Regions from separate parts of the Mesorhizobium sp. CNPSo 4661 genome, predicted to be linked through region 3. Evidence: predicted binding sites of a transcription regulator. Region 3 holds the regulator's gene; each other region holds the start of a gene.
What was found. The regulator LexA, encoded in region 3, represses DNA repair genes until DNA is damaged. The targets are predictions, from matches to a motif close to TGTTCNNNNTGTGTTCNG.

Region 1: a site for LexA is predicted at 1,225-1,242, ahead of uvrA (excinuclease ABC subunit UvrA). Genes of this name have one in related genera too.
Region 2: a site for LexA is predicted at 6,170-6,187, ahead of AC0YKC_RS20290 (ImuA family protein). Genes of this name have one in related genera too.

What each region holds. Positions count from the first base shown of each region.
Region 1 covers NZ_JBWGIO010000011.1:210,667-218,781, reverse strand. The annotation lists gene AC0YKC_RS18420 (hypothetical protein) at 17-298, shown strand; gene uvrA (excinuclease ABC subunit UvrA) at 1,404-4,325, shown strand; gene AC0YKC_RS18410 (DUF302 domain-containing protein) at 4,325-4,735, shown strand; gene AC0YKC_RS18405 (GNAT family N-acetyltransferase) at 4,732-5,190, shown strand; gene AC0YKC_RS18400 (DUF72 domain-containing protein) at 5,218-6,021, shown strand; gene AC0YKC_RS18395 (hypothetical protein) at 6,334-6,588, shown strand; gene AC0YKC_RS18390 (GGDEF domain-containing protein) at 6,701-7,846, shown strand; gene AC0YKC_RS18385 (hypothetical protein) at 7,870-8,046, opposite strand.
Region 2 covers NZ_JBWGIO010000013.1:36,516-44,630, reverse strand. The annotation lists gene AC0YKC_RS20325 (NAD(P)/FAD-dependent oxidoreductase) at 1-743, opposite strand, end outside; gene AC0YKC_RS20320 (ATP-binding protein) at 772-2,271, opposite strand; gene AC0YKC_RS20315 (response regulator) at 2,331-3,029, opposite strand; gene AC0YKC_RS20310 (GIY-YIG nuclease family protein) at 3,671-3,958, shown strand; gene AC0YKC_RS20305 (HpcH/HpaI aldolase/citrate lyase family protein) at 4,174-5,052, shown strand; gene AC0YKC_RS20300 (DUF1737 domain-containing protein) at 5,129-5,335, shown strand; gene AC0YKC_RS20295 (metallopeptidase family protein) at 5,589-6,026, opposite strand; gene AC0YKC_RS20290 (ImuA family protein) at 6,210-7,214, shown strand; gene AC0YKC_RS20285 (DUF6504 family protein) at 7,156-8,115, shown strand, end outside.
Region 3 covers NZ_JBWGIO010000023.1:29,111-37,225, reverse strand. The annotation lists gene gltX (glutamate--tRNA ligase) at 1-1,154, opposite strand, end outside; partial or broken gene AC0YKC_RS28545 (ComEC/Rec2 family competence protein) at 1,257-3,712, shown strand; gene lexA (transcriptional repressor LexA) at 3,753-4,487, opposite strand; gene kynU (kynureninase) at 4,944-6,191, shown strand; gene AC0YKC_RS28530 (benzoate-CoA ligase family protein) at 6,207-7,832, opposite strand; gene AC0YKC_RS28525 (alpha/beta hydrolase) at 8,081-8,115, shown strand, end outside.

The DNA.
Region 1 (8,115 bases), on a different contig from region 3:
TCTCTATAGTCCGCGCATGATCAATCCGCTTCAATCCAGGCGTCTGTGCGCTGCCCTCGCCGTGCTTGCCGGCGTGCTGATGGCTGGCTTCGCCTTTGCCGACGACAGCTCGTCGCAGAAACTGCCGGGCGTCAGCGGCGACTACCGCATCGCCAAGCCGGCGCCGCAACCGGAACCGGACGACGCGCTGCCAGCCGGCAACGACGGCACGTTCAAAATCGGCAATACCGATGTCAGGATCGGCGGCAGCATAACGATCGACATGGCAACGGGCGGCATGAAGCTGCCGAACCACTGATCATCCTGCACAGAAATTTTGCCGGATTGGGTGTGTCCCCTTAGCACTGTCAGCGCGCTGTGGCGATTGGCCGAGGCGCTTCTCAACTCGTCATTCTATGGCGAAGCAAGGAGCGAAGCGACGCGGTGTAGACCATAGAATCCATGCCGTTACGCGAATGCGATGCGACGGTGCAGAATTTTGCACCGTTGTGCCCCTCGGCTGAGGTAACGGCATGGATTCTAGGGTCTGCGCTACGCTTCGCATCGCTCCGCCCTAGAATGACGACGTTGCGAAGGCTCCGGCCAACTGCGAACCTGGCAGTGTCACAAAGCAGTGCCACAAAATGTAAGCCCCATCCCTGCTTGGCAGATGGATGGGGCTTCATGGATCTGAAATCCAACTTTAGCCGGGAGTGGACAGCCGGCGTTTGATTTCGGATGCAACGCGGCGTTCAGCCGACGATCCGACTATCGTCTCTGATTGTTGGGAATCGGCGAGTCACGGTTTGTCGGGCTGGCGTTTCAAGTCTGCCCTGGCACTTATGCCCGCCGCGGCTCCATCTCCGTGTGGAGCCTCAAGGGACTGTCCGGTGGCGTCATGCTCCGCTCCTGGGTCCGTTGCGACAATGTCGTTCGAAGCGCAAATCGCTATCGCCTGCGGCGTCTCGCAGGCCGCCTGTTGGGCGGCGAGGCCATCGAAAGACGGCCGGCTTCGTTGACGCCTTCGAGACTGCTCCCCAGGGCCTGGCACGTCAACCGTTGAATAGCCGGTTACCAAAAAATGTGATCGCGCGCAGGTTACGTGCAGGTAAGTCCAGCGTCTTTGTGGATCAACGAGCCGGGTATCGGCGGCACTTGTTTCCACAACGCTTTCGATAACGCTTAGGGCGACTGTTTCCACAGCGCTCCCAACGCGGCTGTTTCCACAACGCTTTGTCAGGAGCGTGTTCGACCTTTGTTCTTTCCGCTTGCCCGCCCGCGCGAAAGACGGTTAAACCCATGATTGGCTTCTTCCGTCGAGATTGTGGCGTCTCTCGACGCGGCGGTAAAACAACCTACATAAGGGATGGCCGGGACAAACCCGCCCAATCCAGCAAATTCCAGATCTGAGGCGGCGACCGGCGATGGCCGACCATAAATACCTTTCCATTCGCGGGGCGCGCGAACACAATCTCAAGAACGTCGATCTCGACCTGCCGCGCGACAGCCTGATCGTCATGACCGGCCTGTCGGGCTCGGGCAAGTCGTCGCTCGCCTTCGACACCATCTATGCCGAGGGCCAGCGCCGTTATGTCGAGAGCCTGTCGGCCTATGCCCGCCAGTTCCTGGAGATGATGCAGAAACCGGATGTCGACCAGATCGACGGCCTGTCGCCCGCCATCTCGATCGAGCAGAAGACCACTTCGAAGAACCCGCGCTCGACGGTCGGCACCGTCACCGAAATCTACGACTACATGCGCCTGCTGTTCGCGCGCGTCGGCATCCCCTATTCGCCGGCTACCGGCCTGCCGATCGAGAGCCAGACGGTCAGCCAGATGGTCGACCGCGTGCTGGCCCTAGACGAAGGCACGCGCCTGTTCCTCTTGGCGCCGATCGTGCGCGGCCGCAAGGGCGAGTACCGCAAGGAACTGCTGGAGCTGCAGAAGAAGGGCTTTCAGCGCGTCAAGGTCGACGGTGTCTTCTACGAGATCGCCGACGTGCCGGCGCTGGACAAGAAGTACAAGCACGACATCGACGTGGTGGTCGACCGCATCGTCGTGCGCGGCGACCTGGCGACGCGGCTCGCGGATTCGATGGAAACGGCGTTGAAGCTCGCCGAGGGCCTGGCGGTGGCCGAGTTTGCCGACCGGCCGCTCGATGCCAGCCAGACCGGCGACGATGCCGTCAACAAGTCGAAGAACGAGACGCATGAGCGCATCCTGTTCTCGGAAAAATTCGCCTGCCCGGTATCCGGCTTCACCATTCCCGAGATCGAGCCGAGGCTTTTCTCCTTCAACAATCCGTTCGGCGCTTGCCCGACCTGCGATGGCCTCGGCAGCCAGCGCGCCATCGATCCCAACCTCGTCGTGCCGGACGAGAACGTCTCGCTGCGCGACGGCGCCATCAGCCCGTGGGCGAAATCGAGCTCGCCCTATTACGCGCAGACGCTGGAAGCGCTCGGCAAGGCCTATGGCTTCAAGCTCGGCGACAAGTTCAAGGATCTGAGTGCGGAGGCTAAAGAAGCCGTGCTGCATGGCACCGGCGAGCGCGAGATTACCTTCCAGTATGATGACGGCCTGCGCTCCTACAAGACCACCAAGACCTTCGAGGGCGTCATCCCCAATCTCGACCGGCGCTGGAAGGAAACGGAATCGGCCTGGATGCGCGAGGAGATCGAGCGCTTCATGTCGGCCACCCCTTGCCCCGCCTGCAACGGCTACCGGTTGAAGCCCGAGGCTCTGGCGGTGAAGATCGGCGGCAAGCATATCGGCGAAGTCACCGAGCAGTCGATCCGCAAGGCCGACCAGTGGTTCACCGACCTGCCGACGCAGCTCAACGAGAAGCAGAACGAGATCGCGGTCCGCGTGCTCAAGGAAATCCGCGAGCGCCTGCGCTTCCTCAACGATGTCGGCCTCGACTATCTGACGCTGTCGCGCAATTCCGGCACGCTGTCGGGCGGCGAGAGCCAGCGCATCCGGCTTGCCTCGCAGATCGGCTCCGGCCTTACCGGCGTGCTCTATGTGCTGGACGAACCGTCCATCGGCCTGCACCAGCGCGACAACACGCGCCTGCTCGACACGCTTAAGCACCTGCGTGACATCGGTAACACGGTCATCGTCGTCGAGCATGACGAGGACGCCATCCTGCATGCCGACTATGTCGTCGATATGGGTCCGGCCGCCGGCATCCATGGCGGCGAGATCATCGCGCAGGGCACGCCGCAGCAGGTGATGGCCAATCCCAATTCGATCACCGGCAAATATCTGTCGGGCGCGCTCGAAGTGGCGACGCCTGGCGTGCGGCGCGAGGCCAAGAAAAACCGGCGGCTGAAGATCGTCGGCGCGCGCGGCAACAATCTGAAGAACGTGACCGCGGAGATCCCGCTCGGCACCTTCACCGCCGTTACCGGTGTCTCAGGCGGCGGCAAGTCGACCTTCCTGATCGAGACGCTGTTCAAGGCGGCCTCGCGCCGCATCATGGGCTCGCGCGAGCATCCGGCCGAGCACGACCGTATCGAGGGGCTGGAATTCCTCGACAAGGTCATCGACATCGACCAGTCGCCGATTGGACGAACCCCGCGCTCGAACCCGGCCACTTACACCGGCGCCTTCACGCCAATCCGCGACTGGTTCGCGGGCCTGCCGGAGGCGAAGGCGCGCGGCTATCAGCCGGGCCGCTTCTCCTTCAACGTAAAGGGCGGCCGCTGCGAGGCCTGTCAGGGCGACGGCGTCATCAAGATCGAGATGCACTTCCTGCCCGATGTCTACGTCACCTGCGACGTCTGCCACGGCAAGCGCTACAACCGCGAGACGCTCGACGTGTTGTTCAAGGGCAAGTCGATCGCCGACGTGCTCGACATGACGGTCGAGGAAGGCGTCGATTTCTTCGCGGCGGTGCCTGGCGTTCGCGACAAGCTGGAAACGCTGAACCAGGTCGGCCTCGGCTATATCCATATCGGCCAGCAGGCGACGACGCTGTCGGGCGGCGAGGCGCAGCGCATCAAGCTCGCCAAGGAACTGTCGCGCAAGGCGACGGGCAAGACGCTGTACATCCTCGACGAGCCGACCACCGGCCTGCATTTCCACGACGTGGCGAAGCTGCTCGAAGTGCTGCACGAGCTGGTCGACCAGGGCAACACGGTGGTGGTCATCGAGCACAATCTCGAGGTGATAAAAACCGCCGACTGGGTGCTCGATCTCGGCCCAGAAGGCGGTGACGGCGGCGGCGAACTGGTGGCATCGGGCACACCGGAAGCGATCGTGCGCGAGAAGCGCAGCTACACCGGCCAGTTCCTCAAGGAGCTTCTGGAACGGCGCCCCGGAGGCAAACGCGAAGCGGCCGAGTGATGGCAGGTAACGGCCTAGTCTCCATCGAAAGCCGCTTCGGTGTCGGTGAAACCATCGATCGGCTGGTCGAGACGGTCATCGGCGCTGGGCTGCGCGTCTTCACACGGATCGACCACGCCGCCGGCGCGCAGGAGATCGGCGCGCCGCTGCGTCCAACGGAATTGCTGATCTTCGGCCATCCGAAGGGCGGCACGCCGTTGATGCAGGACCAGCAGCTTGCCGGCATCGACCTGCCGATCAAGGCGCTGGCCTGGGAAGACGAACAAGGCAAGGTCTGGCTGTCCTACAACGACGCGCGGTGGTTGGCGGAACGGCACGGCCTGGGCGATGCAAGCCGCGATGCTGTTGCAGCGATTGCCGCCGGCATGAAAAAGGTTGTCGCGGCTGCTGCCGGGGTAGATCAATCGTGAGACTTGCCCGCCCCGACGATCTCACCGCCATCGTCGCACTGACCGCCGAAGCCTATGCGCCTTACACGCCGATCTTCGGCGGACCCCCGGTCCCGGTCACCGAGGACTACACGCCGCGCATCGAGCGCGGTGAGGTCTGGCTGCTGGAAGAAGACACAAAGCTCGCCGGGTTGATCGTGCTCGAGCGTCATTCCGACCACGCCATGATCTTCAGTGTCGCCGTCGCGCCGGCTTTCCAGGGCAGGAAGCTCGGCATCAAATTGCTCGACTTCGCCGAGGAGCAGGCGCGGTCATGGGGCGTGCCGGAGGTACGGCTCTACACCAATTCGCGCATGGAGCGGAACATCGCGCTCTATGCGGCCTATGGCTATCGCGAAACGGGTCGCCGGGCCAACCCGTACCGGCCAGGATGGACGTTGGTCGACATGGCGAAGCCGGTCGATAAAGCAGCCTGATCGCATTTCGAAACGGAGGAGAAGACGATGAGCCAAGGAAAGATCCGCTCCGGCATGGGCGGCTGGACTTTCGAGCCCTGGGATACCTCCTTCTATCCGGACAAACTCGCCAAGGCCAAGCAACTGCACTATGCCAGCCGCCAGGTGCCGAGCATCGAGGTCAACGGCACCTACTATTCCAGCTTCAAGGAACCGACCTTCGTCAAATGGGCCAATGACGCGCCGGAGGGTTTCGTCTTCTCGCTCAAGGGCAACCGCTTCGTCACCAACCGCAGGGTGCTCGGCGAAGCAGGTGAATCGATGATGCGCTTCCTCGGCTCCGGCGTCGCCGCGCTCGGCGAGAAGCTCGGCCCGATTCTCTGGCAATTCGCGCCGACCAAGAAATTCGACGCCGACGATTTCGAAGCCTTCCTGAAACTTCTGCCCGAGAAGCAGGACGGCGTGCCTTTGCGCCACGCGCTTGAAGTGCGCCATGACAGCTTCGTCGTGCCGGAATTCCCGGCGCTGGCCCGAAAATACAACGCCGCGATCGTCTATGCCGACCATGCACAATATCCGGCGATCGCCGACGTCACCAGCGATTTCGTCTACGCGCGGTTGCAGACCGGTAGCGACGACAATCCGGATTGTTATACGCCGAAAGGCCTCGACGAATGGGCGGGACGCGTGAAGGCCTGGGCGCAGGGCAAGCAGCCAGCCGATCTGCCGCGCGCCGATCCCAAGACCGATGCGCCGGTCAAGCCGCGCGATGTGTTCGTCTACTTCATCACCGAGGGCAAGGTGCGGGCGCCCTTCGGTGCGATGGCGCTGATGAAACGGGTGGCAGCCTAAAAGCGCGTCGCGCTGAAACGGATTCAGGCGGCGTACTTTAAGTCTTTGTTTTGATGCATGTCGTTGTCCCAGAACTGCTGCACACTTCTGAACGACATGCATTAGACCTAGCCAATCCTTTATTCCCACGCTTGAGCTTTGCCGGGGCGATGCGGCGCTATCGGCGGCTAGCTTGTCGGAACCTGCCGGCCATCTTGACCGTTCTGGTCTCAACCGCCGGCCGCAGGACACCGCCGAGGGCCGGTACGGCGAGGTTGCCGCCTCGCAAAACGCTCGCCAAATCCCGCTGCGTCGGAAAAGGAGCGAGGAAAGATGACCGTCATCCTCGGTGCGTTGCTTACGGTCGCCGGCATCGTGTACATGGCAGGCGCCGCTCTGCGGCGCGGACGACTGAGTGACCCAGCACCAACAGCGCCGGATCGCCCGGCGCCGAACCTGGCAACACCGGGCCCGACACTGGAGCCGCGGCGGCGCGGACTTGGTTTCCTCGGCCTGTCGCAGAACTGGCCGGGTCTGCTGATGATGGCGGTCGGCGTCCTCCTGCTGCTGTCGATGGCGGTCCTCTGACGTTGCGGAATTATAGCACCTTCATCGCTGTCGTAACGTAATCGATACTTCCTTGCTGCACTAATGGACCTACGCCAGGTTGCAGAAGCCCGGCGGCGGCAAGGAAGCCTACATGCTGCTCGACTACAATTCATTGCTTCTGGCCGTCGGCTTCTCCGCCGCCTGCCTCAGCCTCACGCTGTTCGGAACCTGGCTGGCCGCGCGCTCCGACAGGTTCCTGCTGACCTGGGCGATCAGCGTGCTGGTCGTGGTGGTCGAGGTCTTTGCCTATGACGCCTATATCAAGCAGCCCGGAGCGGCGCTTGGCGTGCTGACGCTGGCGCTGCTGCTGCTCGGCTTTTCGGTCATGCTGGGTGCCGCTTACCAATACAGGACAAGACGCTCGCCCGTGCTGCGGATCGCGCTTGGCGCGGGCTTGTCCTTCGCGCTGGCCCTGCCGCCGATGGCGCTCGGCTATGACGGCCTGGGCTTCATTCTGGAGAATGCGCTGGCCGCGCTGCTCCTGTTCGGCACCGCGTATGAATATTGGCGGGGTCGCGCGGAAGCACCCGTCCATCTCATTGGCGTGTCACTGCTCTATTCGCTGACCGCCGTATCCTTCGTGCTGTGCGCGGCCGTGCTGGCATGGGACGGCAAGCTCGTCCTCGGCCATGCACCGAGCAATTGGGCGGAGGATCTGAGCCTCGTCATCGTAATCGCCTCCATGACCGGCATCGGCGCCTTGTCGCTGGCGCTCAACCAGGGCCGGCTTGCCCGCCATCATCAACGCGAGGCGCAAACCGATGCCTTGACCGGGCTGCTCAACCGCCGCGCCTTGTTCGACCTGCACGGCAAGACAGCCGTCGGCGCCTTCACGGCCGTGGTGGTGTTCGACCTCGACGGCTTCAAGGCGGTCAACGACCAGTTCGGTCACGCCGCCGGAGACGAGGTGTTGAAGGTGTTTGCCGAGGTGCTCTCCACGGATCTGCGCCCGAGCGACTCCGTCGCCCGCATGGGCGGCGAGGAATTTGCCATGGTGTTGAGACGCACCTTGCCCGAGACAGCCGAGGCGACGGCCGAACGTGTCAGGTCCGCCTTCGCCGCGCGCACGGTGGAGACCGAGAGCGGGCCATTGCGCTGCACGGTGAGCGCCGGCTTCGCCTTCGGCAGCGCGGACGGCATGAGCTTCGACAAAGTGCTCAGCGCGGCCGACAAGGCGCTCTATGCGGCCAAGCGCGGCGGCCGCAACCGCGTCCTGGATTTTCGTCGCGCCGGTTGAATTCTACCGCGGCGTGCGAACTCTCAATGGTGTGAGATCACTTCGTTGAAAGCGTCGAGATCGACGTAGAAGACCTTGGTGATCTCATCCAGCAGATGGTCCTCGTCATAGCCTTGCGACATCAGGATGTTGATCGCCGTCATGATATCGACGCGCTCGGTGAGCCGTCGCTTCTGATAGTCCTCGACAAAACGTTCCATCGCCGTCCCCTGGCAAGATTCTTTTTGGACGCATTGACCGACAATCACTGCGGGGAAAGCTAAGCAGGC
Region 2 (8,115 bases), on a different contig from region 3:
CTTGGATCGACCAGCAGCGGCATGTCGGCATATTTCTCGCGCGCCTCGAAGACGAATACGTTGCGCTTGCGCGGCTCGACCGGCAGCGCCAGCCCGGCAAAAGCCGCGACCTTGCCGGCGTTCGGCCCGGCGGCGTTGACGACGATGCCGGCTTCCAGCGTCTCGCCATTGTCGAGGCTGACGCCGGTGACGCGATTGCCGTCGCGCGAAATGCCGGTGGCGGAAGCCGTGATGAAATCGATCTTCTTGTCGCGCAGCGCTTTGCGGAACAGCGTCAGCAGCGCATGCGCGTCGAACCAGCCCTCGCCGCTGCGGCCATAGGCGCCGGCGGAAATGCCTTCGATCGACAGCCACGGGAAGCGGTGCGCCAGCTGCCCGGGATCCTCGAACGCGATGTCGGCGCCCTCGGCGACCTGCGTCTCGTGATTGGCCTTGAGGATCGGCAGGCCGGCCTCGCCGGCGAGGATAAGATAGCCGCCCTCGCGAAAGCCGATATCGGCATCGGCGCCGAAGGTCTCCTTCAGCCGCCGGAACAGCTTCAGCGTGAACTGCGACAGGCGGATGTTTTCGGGAATGGAGAATTGCTGGCGGATCGAGGCGAGCGACAGCGTCGTCGCCGCGTGGGAAAATTGCGGATCGCGCTCGATCAGCGCGATCGAGCCGGTAAAACCTTCCTCGCGCAGGTAATAGGCGACCGAGGATCCGACGATGGCCCCGCCGATGATGACGATGTCGTAGCGCATTTTTTCTCCGATCCGGCGGGTTGCGTCTTCACGCAACCGGCAAGTCGATCTCGAAGCGCGTGCCGCGCTCGGAGTCAACCAGCCTGATCGTGCCATCATGCGCTTTCAGGAGGGCCAGCACGATGCCGAGCCCCATGCCGGTGCCGCCGGACTCGCGCCGCGTGGTGAAGAACGGCTCGAAAATCCTGGCGCGGTTGGCGGCCGAGATGCCGTTGCCGTCGTCGCCGATCCGGACCGACGCGCGCTGGCCATCGGCTGAGGCAAGGATCGCCACCTGTCGGGCGCCGTGCCTCGCGGAATTGTCGATGAGGTTGGCGAGCACGATGCCGAGATTCTCGGCCGAGATGCCGAGCCTGATATCGCCGCCGCCTTCAAGCCGCGTTTCCAGCCTGGTGTCGATCGGCAACGATGCCAATGCCGCATGAAGCGTCGTGCTGTCGCCGCTCGGCTCCAGGTTTTCGGCGCGCGCCAGGTCGAGCAGCCGGCGCACCAGCAGGTTGAGCCGCCCGGCGTCGGTGACGATGTTGTTGGAGAAGCGCCGCCGCTCGGCCTCGTCCATCGCGCCGCCGGAATCGCGCAGCAGCTCCGCCGCGCCCTGGATCGCCGTCAGCGGCGATTTCAGCTCATGTGAGACATGGGTGGCGAAGGTCTGGATGCCGTCGGAGCGCGCCTGCAATTTGGTCGCCATGTCGAGGAAGGCCGTCGACAGCGCCGCCATCTCGCGCGTGCCGTGATGGTCGAGCGGCCTGATCGCCTCGCGGTCGCCGGCGGCGATGCGTTTCGTGCGGTCGATCAGCGCATAGATCGGGCGGCTGACCGTGCGGATGAACACCAGCGCGATCAAAAGCGTGCCGCCGAGGATGGCGATGGCCGCCAAGGTCACCTTGCCGCGCTCGCCATAGAGATGCTTGACGATGTTGTTCGGCGTCCGCGACAGATAGACCACCCCCGCCACCCGGCCGTCGAGCTCGACCGGCATGGCGACGAAGACGCGCACCCTGGTGCCGCGGCTGACCGAATAGAGCGGCGGCGGCGGCTGGTCGGGGATGCGCAATCTGAGCGCGCTGGCATAGGCGCCTGAAAGCGCCGTCCGCACCTCCTCGATCTCGCCGAGCGACTGGCCGACCTCGTCGCCGCCGGCAATCACCACACCGCGCGGATCGAGCAGCCGGAAGCCGGCAAGCGTCGTTTTCTGCGTCTCGTCGAGGATGCCGTCGAGCCGGGCGCCTATTGCCGCGAAGGCGATATCGGGCGTGGCGGGAAGTGCTGCCGGGCGCGCCGGCATGACATCGTCGGAGGCAAGATCGAGGCGCGGCTCGACCGGGTCATAGGGGTAGTTGTTGTCCCTCGACGGATCGGCAGAGACCGGCGTCCCGAGTTTTTCCTGGGGAATGCCGGCAGCGCGCACCTGCTCTGCATAGACGGCGGCGACCACCGCCCCTTGCGCGATGAGCTCGCCCTCGGTCTGGCGGATCAGCTGGTTCTCATAGAGCCGGAAGAAGAACAGCCCGACCAGCGGCAGGGCCATGACCACGATCAGGATGGCGATGACGACGGTGGCGAGCCGCGGCCGCCACCTTTCCTTGCTCAACCACCGCATCGGCCGAGCCGGAAACCGACGCCATGCACCGTCGCGATCGCATCCGCGCAGCCGACCGCCGCGAGCTTGGCCCGCACGTTGCGGATGTGGCTGTCGACCGTGCGTTCCGAGACATGGATGTTCGAAGCATAGGCATTGGCCATCACCGCGTCGCGGCCAAGCACGTGCTGCGGCCGGGCGAGAAAACCTTTCAGGATGGCAAACTCGATCGCCGTCAAGATGAGCGGCTTGCCGTCGAAACTCGCCGCGTGGCTTGCCGGGACAAGCATGAGCTTGCCATGCGCGAATTCATGATCGTCGGCGTCTTCCTTCACGACGGTCGGACGCGCACGCCGCAGGATGACGTTGACGCGGGCGACCAGCTCGCGCGGGCTGAACGGCTTGGTCACATAGTCGTCGCCGCCCATTTCCAGGCCCAGGACCCGGTCGATCTCCTCGTCCCGCGCGGACAAAAACAGCACCGGCACATCGGATTTCTGCCTGAGCCGCCGGCAGACCTCGAGCCCATCCATCTCCGGCATGCCGATGTCGAGCACGATGAGGTCGGGCGCGCTACGCTCGACCGCCTGGAGTGCCGCGGCGCCGTCGGCGACCGCGGCCGTCTTCATGCCGGCCTTTTCCAGCGCGAAGCAGATGATCTCGCGGATATGCGGGTCGTCGTCGGCGACGAGGATGTTGTGCGGCATCGATCAATGGCCCGGCGGGTGAGCTTGGGTGACGGCAGGATTAGAGCAATTCCAAGGAAAAGTGCGAAATTGTTTTCGGTAGGGAGTTGTGTCGGCACAAGGCCATGAGACCGCAAGGCGCTCGGGCATCTGTGCATGCCTGGGCAGAGCCCATGGCAAGGTTGGCAAAGAGCCTCATCGCCGGACCGCCCTCGGCGTGTCCGCCGCGTGGCGCGACCTCGGAGAGAAAAACAGGACGTCCGCCACGGCGCGCCGCCTGTGCGGCTCGACGAGCCACCAGCCTTCATTGCGGAGCCGGCGCGGCAGCGACCAGCGGGATGTTCGAGGCGTTCGCATGGCGGCTTTGTCGCCGGCCGGTGCGGAAAGCGCGCGGCGGATTGGAGGAGGTTTTCCGCAAGGATTTGCAGATTTGGTGCAGGGAGCCCGACGTCCTCTCCCACATATGGCGGCGCCAGCACTCTGGAGATGCCGCCAAGGCGACAGAGGGGGCTTCGTGCGCGAAGTGGCGATGTCCTTCGTCATTCTAGGGCGGAGCAAGGAGCGAAGCGACGCGCGCAGACCCTAGAATCCATGCCGTGACGCGGGCCGTAAGATGCAGCGGTGCAGAAGCCGTTGACGATGGTGCCAACTAAGATCGCAGCATGACAGGCTACGTCTACATGACCACAAGCCAGAAAGGCGGCACGATCTATATCGGCGTCACCAACGACCTCGCTCGTCGGATGCCCGAGCACAAGACCGGCCAAGGCTCCAGCTTCACCAGCCGCTACGGCGTGCAGCGTCTGGTCTGGTACGAGGAGTATGTCGACATCACCGACGCCATCCAGCGTGAGACGTCATTGAAGCGCTGGCCGCGGCAATGGAAGATTGATTTGATCGAGAAGACCAATCCGGAATGGTTCGAGCTGTTTCGCGGAATTGGCTGGTGAACGTTCTTCACCGTGGCGGCTCTCAACCATCGCGGCATGGATTCTAGGGTCTGCGCGCGTCGCTTCGCTCCTTGCTCCGCCCTAGAATGACGAAGGATAGGCTGGCCGGACAGAACCGCCTCTGCCCTTGCCGGGCACTTCCCTCTTTGCGGGCCCTCAAGGACGATTTGCTCCCGCGCCTTGCCTCCCCCGCCATCACCCGGCATAGATCGGCCATGGCTCAAGAACCCTACCGCCCGCGCCGCTCGGTGCTTTACATTCCCGCCTCCAACGACAAGGCGCTCGCCAAGCTCGCCTCGCTTGCCTGCGACGCCGTCATCATCGATCTCGAGGACGCCGTCCTGCCCGCCGACAAGAAAGCGGCGCGCGACAAGATCGCCGGCATCCTCGCCGGGCGCGAAAGGCGTTGCGAGATGGTGGTGCGCATCAATCCTCTGGCCAGCGAATGGGGCGCCGACGACATCCTGGCCGTGGTCAAGGCGGAGCCCGACGGCATTCTCCTGCCCAAGATCGGCACGCCGCGCGACATCCTCGAGGCCGGCGACCTGCTGGACGACAATTTCGCGCCGGACAGCGTGAAACTGTGGGCGATGGTCGAGACGCCCAAGGCGCTGCTCAACATCGGCGCGATCGCCGAGCTCGGCCGCGATCCGGCGTCGCGCCTGGCTTGTTTCGTTGCCGGAACGAATGACCTGGTGAAGGCGGCCGGCATTCTGGCGACGCCCGACCGGCGCTATCTGATGCCGTGGCTGATGCAGCTCGTGCTCGCTGCCCGGGCCGGCGGCATCGACGTGATCGACGGCGTCGCCAATGATTTTCGCGATCTCGACGCCCTTGCCCGGGAATGCGCCGAGGCAGCCGCCATGGGTTTCGACGGCAAGTCGCTGATCCATCCCGCCCAGATCGAGCCGGCGAACCGCGCCTTTTCGCCATCGCCCGAGAGGCTGGCCGCGGCCCGCGCGATCAGGGATGCGTTCGCGCGGCCCGAAAATGCCGGCAAGGGCGTGATCGGGTTGGATGGCAAGATGGTCGAGCGGCTGCATCTGGCCGAAGCCGAGAAACTTCTGGCGAAGGCCGCAATCATCGGCGCATGATGCGGCGCGAGAAACGATTTTTTCAGACCCGGCTTTCCGCCCAGTCACGACAGGTTAGGCACGACAGGATAGATCCATGAAACTCTACCGCTTCCTCACCGGCCCGGACGACGCCACCTTCTGCCACAAGGTGACGGCCGCCCTGAACAAGGGCTGGCACCTGTTCGGCTCGCCGACCTATGCCTTTGACAAGAAGACCAAGTCGATGCGCTGCGGCCAGGCCGTGGTGAAGGATGTCGAAGGCCAGGAATACGGACCCGACACCAAGCTGAGCAACTGGTAAGGAAAGCGCTCAGAGACTGTTTCGAAATTCGCTCTGGCGAGTCATATGGTGGTGATTTCGAGAACCGGAGCGGAGCGGACATTTGGTCCGTGAGCCTGCGCATGACCCCGAAAATCGAAATCGATTTTCGGAAAGGATCATGCGCCACCTAAAATTGCTGCAGCGTCCTTTGCGCGTCCAAGAGGACGCGGCGCTGCAGTAGCGCAGAAAGCGCCGCCAGATGGCCGCCGGAGTAGAATTTCCAAACAGTCTCTCAGCCCGGCGCCACCTGCTCGGCCGCTTCCTCGATCCGCTCCATGTCGTCGTCCGACAGGCCGAAATGGTGGCCGATCTCGTGGATCAGCACATGGGTGACGATGTCGCCCATCGTCTCCTCGTTCTCGGCCCAGTAGTCGAGTATGGCGCGGCGGTAGAGCGTGATGCGGTTCGGTCCCTCGCCGGTCTGCGGGTTCCAGCGTTCGGCGATGCCGCGCCCCTCGAACAGGCCGAGCAGGTCGAAGGGCGTCTCCAACGACAGGTCGTCCATGATCTCGTCGGTCGGGAAATCGGCGATCTGGATGATGATCTCGCCGGTGAGCTGGCGGAACTCGTCCGGCAGATGGGCATAGCTCTCCAGCGCCAGAAGCTCCATCTCGTCGATCGACGGCGAGAGCTGGTCGTGCCAGGTGCGTGTCTTGTAGATGCGGGCCATGTAACGTCCTTTGATCCCGGCATATAGGCTTTCGCGCCGATAGAGGCAAATGAGCCGGCTGGACGTCCGCTTTCAAGGTAAAAGCCGAAGGAATAAATTCCTTGTGACTCTGCTTGACTCTTCCCGGGCCCTCTGGAATCTATAGGAACATAACAGGAACAATTGCTGCCGGAAGTGAACGTCATGGCGATGAGCGCCGTGGCGCGGGACACTGTTTTTGCCCTGCGCCGCCAGATCGCGAAGATCGAGGGAACGCTGCCCGAGCGCCTGCAGGCGTCGGCGCTTGGCGTGCCTGCCAATGCCAGGTCGGACATGACGCTCGTCCGGCGCGGCCTCGCCGTGGCTTCGGCGGACGCTTTCCTGCACACCGGCATCGATCGCCTCGACACCGCCCTTGGCGGCGGGGTGCCCAGGGCGGCGCTCAGCGAAATCCATGGCCTGGAGACCCGCGATGCCGGCGCCGTTGCCGGCTTCGCACTCTCGCTCGTAAGCCTGATCCTCAAGCAGAAGCGGGGCCTGCCGATCCTCTGGGTCGGCACGGCGGAAATCTTTCACGAGGCCGGCCTTCCCTATGCCAGGGGGCTGAGCGCCCTGTTCGGCATCGAGCCGGAGCAATTGCTGTTTTCCGAGGCGTCGAAGCTGCTCGACGCGCTGTGGATCGCCGAGGAGGCCGCCCGCATGACGGCCTTCGCCGCGGTCATCCTCGAGATCCGCGGCAGTCCCCAGCGGCTCGACCTCACCGCCACGCGCCGGCTGCACGCCCGCGCCCAGAATGCCGGCCGCCCGGTGCTGTTGCTGCGCCAGGCCGGCGAGGCCGATCCAACCGCCGCGCCGGTGCGCCTCATCGTTTCGGCGGCGCCTTCGGCAAGCCGCGAGACAGTCGCCGGGCCGCTCGCCGGCTCGATCGGCCGCCCCGCCTTCACCGTCGATATCGGCAAGAGCCGCACGGCCCTGCCCGGACAATTCACACTGGAGTGGAACCCAAATGAGCACGCTTTTGCAGAAAGAACAGAGAATTCTGTCGCTGTGGTTCCCGCATCTGCCCGCGGAGCGGATCCTGCGCCAGCGTCTGGGGCGGTCCTGGCGTTCCCGGCCGTCGCAGCACCTGCCGCCATCTCACCCACCGCTTGTGGTCAGCCATCGCGACAACAACACCCAGCGCATCGCGGCCCTCGACGAGCGGGCTGAGGCGCTGAAATTGAAGCGCGGCATGGGCATCGCCGATGCGCGCGCCATGCACCCCACGATCGACGTGGTGGAGGCCGACCCGGAGGCCGACCGACGCCTGCTCGAAGGCCTTGCCGACTGGTGCGATCGCTACACGCCGCTGGTAGCGATCGACGCCGAGGATGGGCTGTTCCTCGACGTCACCGGCTGCACGCATCTGTTCGGCGGCGAGCGCGCCATGCAGGACGAGATCCTCACCCGCTTCTTCCAGCAGGGTTTCGATGTCCGCGCCGGGCTCGCCTCGACGCCGGGCGCCGCCTGGGCGGCGGCGCGCTTCCATGGCGACCGGATCGTGGCCGGCGGCGAGGAGGAGGCGCTGCTTGCGCCATTGCCATTGTCGGCGCTGCGCATCGCGCCGGAGACCCGCGCCGGCCTGGAGAGCGTCGGCCTGCGCACCGCCGGCGCGGTGATGGCCGCACCCCGCGCGCCGCTCGCCCGCCGCTTCGGCGCCACCTTGCTTCTACGCCTCGACCAGGCGCTCGGCCGCCTCGACGAGGCCGTGTCGCCGCGCCTTCCCGTCGCGCCGCTCTCGGTCGAGCGCCACCTTGCCGAGCCGGTCGTACTCACCGACGATATCGAGCGGCTGGTGAGCCGCCTTGCCGTCGCCTTGAAGAGCGACCTCGAACGGCGCGGCGAGGGCGCGCGCACGCTGGGGCTGCTTCTCTTCCGCGTCGACGGCGCCGTCAGCCGCATCGCCGTCGGCACCTCGCGCCCGATGCGCGAGCCGCGGCTTATCCAAAGGCTGTTCCATGAGCGGTTGACCGCGCTGGAGCGGAGCATCGACGCCGGCTTCGGCTTCGACCTCGTGCGGCTGTCCGTGCTGTCGGTCGCGGCCTTCGACTTGGCTCAGGGCGACCTCACC
Region 3 (8,115 bases):
TCGTCGAGCGGCAATGGCCGTTCGGCGAACAGGAACGCCGCGCCGTCGACCAGTTCCACGAGGGTTTTTGCCCGCTCCTTGAGGCCGGGCATGGCGGCAAGCAGTTGCGCCTTGCGCCCGCCGTCGAGCTTGGCCGCGAGCGCCGGCCCGCCTTCGAGATAGGGCAAGGTGGCGACGAAGATGTCGAACAGGGCCTGGTCATCCATCTTGCGCATATGGACGCCGTTCAGCGCCTCGAGCTTGGCGAAGTCGAAGCGTGCCGCGCCCTTGTTGACGTCGCCGATGTCGAACCAGGCGACCATGTCCTTGACCGACATCACCTCGTCGTCGCCATGGCTCCAGCCGAGCCTGGCCAGATAGTTGAGCAAAGCCTCGGGCAGATAGCCCATGGCGCGATAGACCTCGACGCCGAGGGCGCCGTGCCGCTTCGACAGCTTGGCGCCGTCGGCGCCGTGGATCAGCGGGATGTGCGACATCGACGGCACGTCCCAGCCCATGGCGTTGTAGATCACCGTCTGGCGCGCGGCATTGGTCAGGTGGTCGTCGCCGCGGATAATGTGGGTGACGCCCATGTCGTGATCGTCGACGACGACGGCATGCATGTAGGTCGGGACGCCGTCGGAACGCAGGATGATGAAGTCGTCGAGATCCTTGTTCGGGAAGCGCACTTCGCCCTGCACGCGGTCGTTGACGATCGTCACACCTTCGGTCGGCGCCTTGATGCGGATCGCACCCTTGACGCCTGCCGGCGCCTCGGACGGGTCACGGTCGCGCCACTGGCCGTTGTAACGCGGCGGCAAGCCCTTGGCGCGGGCCGCCTCGCGCATTGCCTCGAGCTCGGCCGGCGTCTCATAGGCGTAATAGGCCTTGCCCATGCGCACGAGTTCCTCGGCCACCTCGCGATGACGCGGCGCGCGCTGGAACTGCGAGACGGCGTCGCCGTCCCAGGAGAGGCCAAGCCAGGTCAGCCCGTCGAGAATGGCGGCCGTGGCGGCTTCGGTGGAGCGCTCGCGATCGGTATCCTCGATGCGCAGCAGCATCGTGCCGCCGGTGTGCCTGGCATAGAGCCAGTTGAACAGCGCCGTGCGCGCCCCACCAATGTGCAGGTAGCCTGTGGGCGAGGGGGCAAAGCGGGTGACGACCTTGTCGGACATGGAACTCTCGAGGAAGCACTGAAAAATGCATGTGTCGCGCAGACTTCCACGCGACCGGCGTTCATGTAGCATAGGCGGTCTGGGGCGCAAGGGGCAGACCCGATGGCTGGATGTGGCCGGGGCGCGGAGGAGGGCGGGGGAACGACAGCTGGCGTCAGCGAACGCCTGATGTTTGCCCATGCCGCGCCCGAAGAGATAGCGCCGGTTTTGCTTCCGGAGCCGCGTGCACCAGTCGAGCTTCTGCCGTCCGGTGACGGCGGGATACAGCCGGTCTCGCCAACAGCCACCATCGGCCGGATCCGCAAACAGCTTGGCCGCGCCTCGCTTCCTGCACTCCACCGAAGCGTCGGCACCGCGGCGGCCACCGAGCTCGACCGCGGCATCGGCTTCCTGCTGGTGCCGGTGTTCCTGGCAGCCGGCGTCATCTACTACTTCTCGCTGAACACTGAGCCCGATCTCTACAGGCCGCTCGCGGCGGTGGCCCTGGTGGCTGTCTGCGCGGCGGTTTCGCGTTCCCGGCACAGAACGCACCTTGTCTTCATGGCGGCGTTTTTCTGCGCCTTGGGCTTTCTCGCGGCCAAGGTGGAGACCTTGCGGATGGCGACCCCGATGCTGGGTTCCGAAATCCAGACGCGGCTGACGGGGCGCCTCGTCACCGCCGAGGCGATGGCCAACGGCCGCATCCGGCTGACAATCGATCTGATTTCCACGCAGCATCCCAAGCTGCGCTATGCGCCGAACCGCGTCAGGCTGTCGGCACGCAGAATCCCGCCAGAGATGATCGCCGGGTCGATGCTGACCGGCTATGCCAAGCTGCTGCCGCCGACAGGCCCGGTTCGGCCGGACAGCTATGACTTTTCCTTCGACAGCTACTTTGCCGGCATCGGTGGCAGCGGCTTTTTCCTGGGCGATCCAAAGCTGATTGCCCCGGCAGAAGCGCCATTCGGAGCGCGCGTCGCATCGGCTGTCGAAAACGCGCGCGAAGGCATTGCCGACCATATCAGGAGCGCCATCGGCGGGTCCGAAGGCGAGATCGCGGCGGCGCTGATCGTCGGCGTGCGCGCCGGCATTCCGGAAGCGATCAACGAGTCGATGCGGCGCACCGGCATCTACCACATCATCTCGATCTCCGGCCTGCACATGGCACTTGTCGCGGGCACGATCATGGTCCTTTTGCGCGGCGCCTTCGCGCTGTTTCCGGATTTCTCGTCACGCCGACCGGTGAAGAAATATGCCGCTGCAATCGCGCTGGCCTCGATTGCCGCCTATCTGGTGATCTCCGGCATCGTGGTCGCGGCCGAGCGAAGCTTCATCATGCTGGCCGTGATGCTGGTCGCCGTGCTTTTCGACCGCGCGGCGCTGACCATGCGCAACCTGGCGATCTCTGCCATCGCCGTCATCCTGGTCTCGCCGCACGAAGTGGTCGGCCCGAGCTTTCAGATGTCCTTCGCCGCCACCGCGGCTCTCGTTGGCGCCTATGCCGGCTTTGCCGACTATCGCGCCGGCAAAACGACCGCGCCGGCAAAGCGTTCGTTTCTCGGCTTCGTATCGCGAAAACTGGCTATAGGAGTGGGTGGCGCCGCCGTGACGTCGCTCATCGCGGGCAGCGCGACGTTGCTGTTTGCGATCTGGCATTTTCAGCGCGTGTCGCCGCTCAGCCTGCTGGCCAATCTGGCGGTCATGCCGATCGTCTCGCTGATCGTCATGCCGTTCGCCGTGTTGAGCGCGCTGGCCATGCCCTTCGGCTTCGACGGTCCCTTCCTCTTTGTCATGGGCAAGGGCCTGATGGCGATGATCGCTATTTCGGCGTGGATATCCGAGCGCTCACCGGTCGACGCCGTCGGGCTGATCTCGATCCAGTCGGTGCTGCTGGCGACGGTCGCGCTTGTCATCGCAACGATGGCGACCACGTGGCTCAGGCTTGTGCCGCGGTACCCTTCGCGCTCGCGGCGCTGCTGGCCATTCCCCATGTCCGCACGCCGGATGTGCTTGTCTCGGAGGACGCGCATCTGGTGGCGATGCCGATCGGAGGCGGCGAGCTTGCGATCAACCGCGCGCGCTCCAACGAGTTCACCACCGACAACTGGAAACGAGCGCTGAAAGCCGAGGATATCGTGCCGCCGGAGACGTTCGCCAAGGACGCCCTCGACATCGCCGATCCCGTCGACCTGCCGCTTGGCTCGCCCTTCTACTGCACCGGAGACCTCTGCATCGGCCGGCATCCTTCCGGCGCCATCGTCGCGCTTGCCGAGAACCGCGGCAGCGCCCGACCGGCCTGCGGGTTCGCAGATCTCATCGTCATCAACGATGCAACGGCCTACAACCCATGCCGCGATCCGCGCGTGCTTGTCGTCACCAAGCGGCAGCTGGCGCGCGACGGCAGCGCCGCCATCTTCTTCGATCCGCAATCGGCGACCGCCCGGCCAACCGTTCGCTACGCGGTCGACGAACCATATCGTCCCTGGCACGAGCAGCGGAAATACACACGCGAGGCGAGGGGGCTGCCGCCCTATCAACGACCGGAAAAGCCGGCGGCCGCGCCGCAGCCGACAGAATAGATGTCACGCATTTCCGGCGAAGACCGCCGCGCGGTCCTGCTCAGTAGCGACGGATAAGTCCGACGAGCTTGCCCTGAACCTTGACCCGATCCGGTCCAAAGATCCGGGTCTCATAGGCCGGATTGGCGGCCTCGAGCGCGATCGAGGCACCCTTGCGGCGAAACCGCTTCAAGGTCGCTTCCTCGTCGTCGACCAGCGCCACCACGATCTCGCCCGGGCTTGCCGTATTGGCGTTGCGGATGATGACGGTGTCGCCGTCGAAGATACCGGCCTCTATCATCGAGTCGCCCTTGACCTCCAGCGCATAGTGCTCGCCGCCCATGATCATGTCCGGCGGCACCGAGATCGAGTGCGTCTGGTGCTGGATGGCGTCGATCGGCACGCCGGCGGCAATGCGGCCCATTACCGGAATGGATACGGCCGAAACAGCGTCGTCGTCATTGCTGGGTGTCGGCGTGCGCGAAGGCGCTGCCGGCTTGACTTGGCGGTTGAGATTGCCTTGGCCGCCTTGGATGACGCTTGGCGAGAACTTCTTCGCGGCATTCAGGCCAGGCGCGATCGAGTCGGGCAGGCGCAAGACTTCGAGGGCGCGCGCCCGGTTCGGCAGCCGGCGAATGAAGCCACGCTCTTCCAGCGCCGTGATCAGCCGGTGGATGCCGGACTTCGAGGCAAGGTCCAGCGCCTCCTTCATCTCGTCGAAGGATGGAGGGATCCCGCTCTCCTTGAGGCGTTCATGGATGAACATCAGGAGTTCATGTTGTTTGCGCGTCAGCATTGGCGGCCCCCACGGGTTCTGAAACCAGAATCGGAAAAACAAACCCAGAACAAACACTATCTGTTCCAGTTGTGTTCCGCAACCGTTTAAAGTTTAATGAATTTCTTAAGGCTGCCGAAACAATGTTGCATTCGAGGACGCCAGCCGCCGCCAGTAGGGCGGTGGCATTGATTCCGCTCGATTTTGCAGCACTGCCTAAGTTGAAACAGCAGGCAGCGCCATCACGAAAGCGCGGGTCGGACCGCGTGGACCACCCTTTGCGCATGCTGCACCGTGAACGAAACGAACCCAAAATGCCAACTTCGGCGATTTGCCGGTTCTCTGTTCTCGCGGTCTATGGACCATCTAACACAGGACGAAAGGTTCTTGCCCCGACGCCGACTGGGGTGAGACAACCGCCGTTGGCCGTCTGGCGATTTGCGAGCGGCGCTGGGTCGAGATGGAGGCGGTAACGCGATGAGGGGAATTCCTGGCCGTGCTGAAGTCGAGGCGATGGATGCCGCGGATCCGCTGCGCGCCCTGCGCGATCGCTTCATCCTGCCGGAAGGGGTGATCTATCTCGACGGCAACTCGCTGGGTGCGGCGTCCTCCGAGGTTTTCGACGAGATCGAGAAAGCGGCAACGCGCGAATGGGCGCATGATCTTATCCGCGCCTGGAATACCGCGGGCTGGTTCCAAATGCCGGTCGAACTGGGCGACCGGCTCGGGCGGCTGATCGGCGCGGCGGCCGGACAGACCGTCGTTTGCGATACGACCTCGATCAACATCTACAAGGTCCTGCATGCGGCGCTGGCGATGCGGCCCGACCGATCCGTGATCGTTGCCGAGGGCGACAGTTTTCCGACCGATCTCTACATGGCGGAGGGCGTGGCCTCCACGCGCCCCGGCACGGTGCTGCGGCTCGAAGGTGTCGACGCCCCGACGATCGAGGAGCTGATCGACAGCCAAGTCGCGGTCATCCTAGTCAACCACGTCAACTACAAGTCCGGCCGGTTGCGCGACATGGCGGCCTTGACGCGCAAGGCCCACGAAGCCGGCGCGCTGATCGTTTGGGACCTCTGCCATACTGCAGGCGCGTTGCCGGTGGATCTTGATGGTTCGAGTGCCGACTTCGCTGTCGGCTGCACTTATAAGTATCTCAATGGCGGCCCGGGCGCGCCCGCCTTCATCTACGCCGCGAATCGCCACCACGGCGACATTCGCCAGCCGCTCAGCGGCTGGTGGGGGCACGCCCGGCCTTTCGCGTTCGAGCAGGGCTACGCCATGGGCACGGGCATCCGCCGGTTCCTGTGCGGAACGCAGCCGGTGCTGTCGATGCGGGCGCTGAAGGGAGCGCTGGACCTCTGGGACAAGGTCGACATGAATGCCGTGCGCGACAAAAGCATCGCCCTGACGGACTTGTTCATCCGGCTTGTCGAAGCCCGATGCGGCGCCTTCGGCCTCGAACTGGAAAGCCCGCGCGATGGCGCCGAGCGTGGCAGCCAGGTGTCGTTCGCCCATCCGCACGGTTACCAGGTGATGCGCGCCCTGATCGAGCGCGGCGTGATCGGCGATTTCCGCGCGCCATACACCATCCGCTTCGGCTTCACACCGCTCTATGTCGGCTATCGGGATGTCTGGGAGGCCGTCGAAGTGCTGGAAGACATCCTGCGCACCGGCGTCTGGCGGGAAGCGCGCTTCGCGGTCAAGGAGGCCGTCACCTGAATCGGGCTTTCTCGCTCAATGGGGCTTTTCGGCGCGCAGGCGGAAGCGCTGGATCTTGCCGGTCTGGGTCTTGGGCAAGGCGGCGATGAACTTCACCGAGCGCGGGTATTTGTAGGGCGCGATCGTTGCCTTGACGTGATCCTGCAGACGCTTGACCGTCGCGGCATCCGGCGCCGCGCCCGGCGCCAGCACGACATGCGCCTCGACGATCTGGCCGCGTTCGGCGTCCTCGGCGCCGATGACGGCGCATTCCGCGACATCCGGATGCGACAGTAGCGCGGCCTCGACTTCCGGCCCGGCAATGTTGTAGCCGGCGCTGACGATCATGTCATCGGAGCGGGCGGCGAAATGGAAGAAGCCGTCTTCGTCCTGCACGAAGGTGTCGCCCGTCAGGTTCCAGCCATCCCGCACATAGTCCTTCTGGCGATCGTCGGCCATGTAGCGGCAGCCTGTCGGCCCACGCACCGCCAGCCTTCCCGTCGCGCCATGCGGCAACTCGCGCATCTCCTCGTCGACGATGCGCGCCTCGTAGCCGCCCACCGGCTTGCCGGTCGATGCGGGCTTCATGTCGTCGAAGCGATTGGAGATGAAGATATGCAGCATCTCGGTGGCGCCGATGCCGTCCAGAATCGGCTTGCCGGTCTTTCGCGTCCACTCTTCGAAGACGGGAGCGGGCAACGTTTCGCCGGCAGACACGGCGACGCGCAGCGAAGACAGGTCAGCGCCTTCGTCCATGGCCTTGAGCATCGCCCTGTAGGCCGTCGGCGCCGTGAAGGAGATGGTCGCCCTGTAGGTCTCGATGATGTGGATCATGTTGGGCGGCGTCGCCTGCTCCAGCAATGTCGCCGCCGCGCCGACGCGGAGCGGGAAAATGGCAAGCCCGCCAAGGCCGAAGGTAAAGGCCAATGGAGGGGAACCGACAAAGACGTCGTCGGGCGTCACCTGGAGGATCTCGCGGGCGTAGGCGTCGGCGATGATCATCAGGTCGCGGTGGAAATGCATGGTCGCCTTCGGCACGCCGGTCGTGCCTGAAGTGAAGCCAAGCAACGCCACGTCGTCGCAGCCGGTGTCGACCGCCTTGAAGGTCACGGGCTTGTCGAGCGCGGCGCGATCGAGCTCCGCGTCATGGTTGGCGGTGCCGTCGAAGCCGATGACCTGCTTGAGGAAGGCGCTCTCCTTGGCGCAGGCCGTCATCTCGTCCATCAGCCGCGTGTCGCAAAGCGCGATGCCGATCTCGGCCTTGTCGACGATCTTGGCCAGTTCGCCGGCGCGCAGCATCGGCATGGTGTTGACGACGACGGCGCCGACCTTGGTGGCGGCCAGCCAGCAGGCAACCATGGCGGGATTGTTCGCCGAACGGATAAGCACCCGGTTGCCCGGCCTCACGCCATAGTTTTCGACCAGCGCATGCGCCAGGCGGCTCGTCCAGTCGGACAATTCCTTATAGGTGCGGCGGCGGCCATTGCCGATGAGCGCGGTGCGATCGCCGAAACCTTTCTCGACCAGCCTGTCGGTCAGTTCGACGCCGGCGTTGAGACGCTCGGGATAGTCGAACCCATCCAGAAGGAAATCCGGCCACTGCTCGGGCGGCGGCAGGTGATCGCGCGTGAACGTGTCGGTATGCGCTGAAGGTCCAAGCATGTAGCCGTCATCCTCCCTGCTTTGCCCAAGGAGGTTTGCCGTACCCGGCCGTACCTTCGTGACACCGCCTTGGGGCGAGCGTGGGCGGGCTTGGGCGTTCGGCAGACCTCCTGTCGTCGGCCGTTCGTAAGGCAGGATCGCACCGGCCCAAATTTGTCTCAAGCCTAAAATGTTTTGGTTCCGGAGCATTGACGTGATCCCTGCAGCCGGCCATTGCTGGATGAAGCTGCGCGTCTTGGGAGGCACGGTTGGTCGAACATCGCATCGCGGATTGGAACAATGC